DNA from 2 places in the Mariniflexile sp. HNIBRBA6329 genome. Region 2 is predicted to be linked to the other one. Evidence: riboswitches for the same ligand, from Rfam matches in the RefSeq annotation. Region 2 holds a riboswitch; the other holds the start of a gene.
The links. Region 2 has a riboswitch for thiamine pyrophosphate ahead of thiS (sulfur carrier protein ThiS). Riboswitches for the same ligand answer to the same signal wherever they lie in the genome.

Region 1 (3,425 bases), on a different contig from region 2:
ATAGGCTTTTGTAATTTCGGTTTCGTTGGTGGTAAATATTTCTATATCTTCTGCAAATTTATAAAGCTGTTTGTTGGTTTTATAAAGCATCAAAATAAATGGTTTTAAAGGTTGCTGTTCTAAAACTAAAGAGGCTTCATCAAAAAAATGCTCCGCCATACCTAAATAGTTTACCCAAAGCGTTAAATCGGCAAACACCGAAAACGGTATTTTAAAAATGGGTTGTGGCAAATAAAAATTATTGTAAACAAAGGCATATTTTGAAGCAACCTTTACCGAATCAACCTTAAATGAATGGGTAGCGGTGGCTTTTAAACCCATAGTATCCCAATTTTCAATAATGGTAACTTCTTCTTTTGGAATTACAAATGAATATACCAAAGGCGTTCCGTCGGTATTCAACACAGGTTTGCCATTATCTATAATTTTGGCATTCAATGTAAAATGCGATAGGTAAGGAGCGCCCGTTGCATAATGCCATTCCCCAGAAATAATATAATCGTCACCTTGTTTCTCAGCAGTACCAAAAACACCACCACTACCTCCAAAGCAAACCGTATCTTTTGGATTTAAAAAAATGTGGTTGGCAACGTCTGGTTGTAAATTTCCAATAAAATAGGTAGCACCACTACAAAGTGTTACCGTCCAACCTAAGCTGCCATCGGTTTTAGCAAGGACTTGAAGTTGTTTTAAACCTTCAGTTAGGGATAACTCCAGTCCGTTATAAACTTTAGGTACCCACAAGCTCCATAGGTTTTTATTGGCAATCCATTCCAAAGTTTCGGTTGAAAATTCAGAAGCTTCCAACAAGTGTGGATTAAACGGTTTTGTATTGATTTCTCGATTCATTTAATATATACCTAATTTCAGTTCTAAGTATTGTTTTTAGTGTCACATTGAGCCTGTCGAAATGTTTTTGATGTCTTCAACAGGCTCAGACTGACAATTTTCATTCTTGAATGCTATTTCCTAATTGCATTGAATGTGTTGATATAATTTGTCGCCATTTAAAATACCCCGATGTGCCAACTGCAAACAGGAATATGGTTAAACCGGCGTAGATGTATAATTCTTTGTAAAATAATAACGGAATGGAAATGATGTTGCTAATGTTTAGGTAAATCCAGTTTTCCATTTTTCGTCTTGCCATAAGCCACATGCCAGCCCAAGCAAAAGCGGTGGTGGTAGCATCCCAATAAGGCACATCGGAATTGGTGTGTTGTGCTAACCAATACGCCATTAAAACAAAACAAACCACTACAATGCCGATGGCTTTTAGGTGTTCTTGCCAATTGGCATACGTAATTGGTACTTCCTCTTTTTGTTTGCCAAACTTCCAATAAAACCAACCGTAAATACTCATGTTTAGGTAGTAAAGGTGCAGCAGGATATCGGCATAAAGTTTGGATGCATAAAGTACCCAAATACCTATAAGTATGGAAATAATGCCAAATAAATAATTGTGAATATTATTTTTTCGGGCAAGAAGTACTTGGGTAATGCCGAAGCCAGTACCAAGCCATTGTAAGATCATAAGTGGTGAAAAAAAATCCGCAGTCATTGTTTTATAAATTTTTAAACGAATGAAGTACGGAGATGAACCAATAATGGAAAAATAGCTATGAAGCTTTGTCCATAAAATCCCTACGCTGGCATTACCCAGATCAGGTATCGAGCTTAAAAACTCTTGGGTATCATCTCAGCCTGTTAAAAACAAGCACCCCATTTTTGTGCAAAGTTATAGTTATAGATGGTATAATGAAAATTAAAGTTTGTTTTTTTACTATCTATAGAAGAAGCAATGCATACGAAGGTTTGATTTACTGTAAATTTTGTTAACTAGAAATAATTTTATTTAAGTGTAATAGACTCAATTTCTAGTTTAAATGATTCCTCTTTTTTATTTCCAATTAAAAATGCTATTTGAGCCATTTGTTCACCAGGATAGTTTGGTAATTTTAAAAGTTTGCCTCTAAAAGCAGGATACATTGTATTGAAAGGAATTTCAATAGTATGCCATTCTTTTTTAGCGCTAAAGCTAGCAACATAGGAGTGTTTATCATCTGTATTGCTTTTTGTTCTAAACTGATAGGTTTTACCATCACCTTTTACTTTAATACATACTGTGGAAAAAGTAGATACGCTTTTAGCGTCAAAATTATATTGAACCATTGAAAAACCACCATTATTTTCTAAAGAAACCTTGCCGCTAAAAACACCAAAACCGTTTAAATTAAAGCTGCTGTTAGATTTACCACCCATAACCACATCATTTATTGTCTTCCAATTAGTGATATTAGTCGTCGTTTTAAAATTGAAAATAGTCATGGCACTTTAAAAAAAATTAAATTAGAATATATAAAAACTGAAAGTTTTTTAATGGCTTACACCAGCATCGGTACGTTCTACTTCTTTTATAGTACCATCATCATTAAAATGTAAATATTCAGCACATACTTTACGTTGTTTTTTTTCGCAATCTAAATCGTTTTCAAGCCAGCGGTGGTAGAATAAAATCCATTCTCCCTTAAATTCAACTATAGAATGATGGTTATTACTTTCACCTTCAGCTTTCATAATAACACCTTGGTATTTCCATGGACCAATTGGTGTACTTGCTGTGTAATAGGTTAGTATTCGGTTATCTTCTGGCATGGTGTAATAATAAACATCGTTTCTTTTAAATACCCATGGGCCTTCTCTTTTGGGTTTGTATCCACCCATGTCCATGGCAATTAGGTTTTCTTTTACACTCAATAAATCATCATTCAACTTTGCAACAAAATAATCGCCACCACCATTAAAGTATATATAGCCTTTGCCATCATCATCTAAAAACAGGCATGGGTCGTTTGCATAAGGTGTTGTCCAAAGCGGTTTCCCTATAGGGTCTTTAAATGGTCCAGTGGGCGAATCGCTTACTGCCATACCAATACCCATCCATTTGGTACTATTTTTTGGGTTTACGCGGTCTTTAAAACCTGTTCCAGCTGGGAAACAGAAATAATACTTACCATTTTTATAGGCAGCATCTGGTGCCCAAGCATAATTATCAGCCCAAGATAAATCGTCAACACTTAAACATGCGCCGTGGTCTGTCCAGTTTATTAAATCGCTAGACGAAAATACGTGCCAATCTTTCATCCAAAAGTCTTCTTGACATTCTTCATCATGTGAAGTATACAAATACATTTTACCATCTGCCCAAACATGACCCGATGGGTCGGCAGTAAGGATATCACTTCCAAAATTTAAAGGGTTTTGAGAAAATCCCAAAGCACCTGTAGTTAATAATATAAGAGTAGAAAGGTTTTTTAAAGAAGTCATATGTAATGAATTTGTTTATGGTTTTTTAAAGTTTATTTACATCAATTTTAAAAAGTTCAGCAGCATTTTTCCAAAGAATCAATTCCTTTTTTTCTTGA
Region 2 (3,425 bases):
AGAACTCGATTGGTATTTAACCGATTTTGCCCAAACCACCAACACCATAGATTATGGTGTAAAAACTATTGAAAGCAACACCATTTCCTTAGAACGCATTGGCTTAATGCCCATGCCTATTGATGTAACCGTAACTTATACCGATGGTAAAACCGAAGATTTTTACATCCCATTACAAATGATGCGTGGTGAAAAACCAACCAAAGCTACGTTAATAAAAGATTGGGCTTGGGCATACCCTACCTACACTTTTGAAACCAAAAAAGCGGTAAAAAGTGTAGTAATAGACCCAAAAAATTTAATGGCGGATATTAATAAAGAAAATAACAGAAAGTAATTAAAATTGTTTTCAAATAAACTTGGTGTTATTGATGCTCTCCACAAAATTTATTATTGATATATTTGAAATTAAACAGAACTTAACAAATAATTAAAATGGAGATATTAATTAAGAATATCAAAAAACAAATAGCCTTATTTACACTATTTTTATTAACGGCAAGCGTTTGTGTTGCTCAACAAAACGAAGAAGCTAAATTAATAGAAAAAGCTGGTAACTGGGTTGCAGAATTAAATCTCAATAATAAAGAAAAGGAAATACAGGTAACCGAAGATATATCAACACATTTAATAGCGGTACGTAATTGGCACAACAGTCACCCGTTTGATAGTGTTCCTGCAGGTATTAATCCAGTAACCGGTCAACCCTTATCGGAGTTAGACCGCTCCATTATCGCCGATTCAGCAATGCCTAATTCTGTACATGAGGCACTTATGGCAGGACTCAAAGCAAACCTTAACGATAACCAAATTGAGGCTATTCTAGATAAATATACCATTGGCAAAGTGGCGTTTACCTTAAAAGGATATCATGCAATAGTTACTGATCTCACAGAAGAAGAAGAATCTATTATATTAAAAAACCTAAAAGAAGCTCGAGAAATAGCTGTGGATTTTAAAAATATGAAGCAAATCTCGGCCATTTTTGAAATTTATAAAACCAAAAACGAACAATATTTAAACTCTAATGGAAGAAGTTGGAGACAATTGTATAAAGATTATGGAAAGCGTATGAAAGCTGAAAAAGCTAAAAAAAACTAACTTTTTAATAAATAACTCAATCATATTCTAAAGCCTTCTTTGTATTAAGAAGGCTTTTTGTATAGATTTCTATCTTTTTTTAGAAAAAATTACAATACACCCTTATTTTTTTATACATTCGCTCTGTAAACTTTAGGGGTGTTCTACTTTAAGAACTGAGATATACCCTTTGAACCTGATACGGTTAGTACCGTCGAAGGGAAAAGTTGAATAATACATTGCAATATGTATTAGCAATTCTTTTCTAAAATAAAACTCACCAACACTGAGTTTATTTTTTTCAAACATTTAGATACTTCTACAGTTTACAATAATTAAAAACTATTGTGAATGGCAACTATTTACCTAAATGAATCTCCTATAAATATTGAAGAAAACATCAATATTTCACAACTTCTACATCAAGTCAATTTACCCAAAACCGGTATTGCTGTAGCCGTTAATACAACTATTATTTCACAAAATAATTGGGAAACGGTTCAGTTAAAGCAAAACGACCATATATTAATTATTCAAGCAACACAAGGGGGTTAATTAATATTTTAAGATTCCTCATAGTTCCAACAATCTCTATAAAATACATCCTAAAAATGAAAAGAAAAGATACCGCACCAAAACAAGAAAAAATAACAAGACAGCCTTTTCCTAACTCAAAGAAAATTTATGTGTCCGGAAAAATTCATCCAGAAATAAAAGTGGCCATGCGTGAAATTTCATTAACCGATACCAAAGATTCTTTAACCGGCAAGTTAACACCCAATGAGCCTGTAACCGTTTACGATACTTCTGGCCCATATACAGATCCTAATAAAGAAATAAATATACTCAACGGTATAGAACGCATACGGGAACAATGGATTTTAAACCGGAATGATGTTGAACAACTAGACTCCTTTACTTCAAAATACTGTAATGAACGCTTAAATGATAAAAGCTTAGACCATATGCGCTTTTCTCACTTAAAAAAACCATTACGAGCAAAAAAAGGGCAAAACGTAACGCAATTACATTATGCTAAAAAAGGCATTATCACACCAGAAATGGAATATATCGCTATTCGTGAAAATCAACGTATTGATGAAATAACCGAAATAGCAAAACAACATAAAGGCGAACATTTTGGAGCTTCGATACCATCTAAAATCACGCCAGAGTTTGTGCGCGACGAAGTTGCAAGAGGTCGTGCTGTAATACCTTCAAACATTAACCACCCCGAAGCTGAACCAATGATTTTGGGTCGTAATTTTTTAGTGAAAATAAATGCTAACATTGGCAATTCTGCAACCACCTCATCTATTGAAGAAGAAGTAGAAAAAGCGGTTTGGGCGTGCCGTTGGGGTGCTGATAATATTATGGATTTATCTACTGGACAAAATATTCACGAAACTCGTGAATGGATTATTCGTAACTCACCGGTTCCTGTAGGTACAGTTCCAATTTACCAAGCCTTAGAAAAAGTAAATGGCGTAGCCGAAGATTTAACTTGGGAAATTTTTAGAGATACACTCATAGAACAAGCTGAACAAGGCGTTGATTATTTTACAATTCACGCCGGCGTCTTATTGCGTTATGTACCTATGACCGCTAAACGCGTCACAGGAATCGTTTCAAGAGGTGGATCGATAATGGCAAAATGGTGTTTAGCACATCACAAGGAAAGTTTCTTATATACCCATTTCGAAGAAATTTGCGAAATTTTAAAACAATATGATGTTGCCTTTTCTTTGGGTGATGGGTTACGCCCAGGCTCTGTTGCGGATGCTAATGATGAAGCACAATTTGCCGAATTGGAAACCCTAGGCGAGCTAACGCAAATTGCACGCAAGCACGAAGTACAATGCTTTATTGAAGGCCCTGGTCACGTACCCATGCACATGATAAAAGAAAACATGGAAAAACAAATAGAAGTTTGTGATGAAGCGCCTTTCTACACCTTAGGGCCATTAACAACAGATATAGCTCCAGGTTACGACCATATTACCTCTGGTATAGGAGCCGCCATGATAGGTTGGTTTGGTTGCGCCATGTTATGTTATGTAACACCAAAAGAGCACCTAGGTTTGCCTAATAAAGAAGATGTTAGAACAGGTGTTGTAACTTATAAACTAGCTGCGCATGCTGCCGATTTAGCAAAAGGGCACCCAGGATCGCAACACAGAGATAACGCACTAAGTAAAGCACGATTTGAATTCCGTTGGGAAGACCAATTTAATTTAGGGCTCGATCCTGAATTGGCACGCGAATATCACGATGAAACCTTGCCTGCCGATGGCGCTAAAATTGCCCATTTCTGTTCTATGTGTGGGCCAAAATTCTGCTCCATG

Region 1: it holds a riboswitch for thiamine pyrophosphate, as region 2 does, so the genes downstream of both, pnuC (nicotinamide riboside transporter PnuC) here and thiS (sulfur carrier protein ThiS) in region 2, are expected to answer to the same signal.

The regions. Positions count from the first base shown of each region.
Region 1 is NZ_JBIFXS010000021.1:10,202-13,626, forward strand. Features, by position in the region: gene ACGK9U_RS15235 (acyl-CoA dehydrogenase) at 1-849, opposite strand, end outside; gene pnuC (nicotinamide riboside transporter PnuC) at 950-1,561, opposite strand; TPP riboswitch at 1,625-1,735, opposite strand; gene ACGK9U_RS15245 (CIA30 family protein) at 1,852-2,328, opposite strand; gene ACGK9U_RS15250 (family 43 glycosylhydrolase) at 2,377-3,327, opposite strand; gene ACGK9U_RS15255 (amidohydrolase family protein) at 3,353-3,425, opposite strand, start outside.
Region 2 is NZ_JBIFXS010000001.1:452,827-456,251, forward strand. Features, by position in the region: gene ACGK9U_RS01830 (M1 family metallopeptidase) at 1-337, shown strand, start outside; gene ACGK9U_RS01835 (DUF3826 domain-containing protein) at 436-1,101, shown strand; TPP riboswitch at 1,226-1,320, shown strand; gene thiS (sulfur carrier protein ThiS) at 1,432-1,635, shown strand; gene thiC (phosphomethylpyrimidine synthase ThiC) at 1,692-3,425, shown strand, end outside.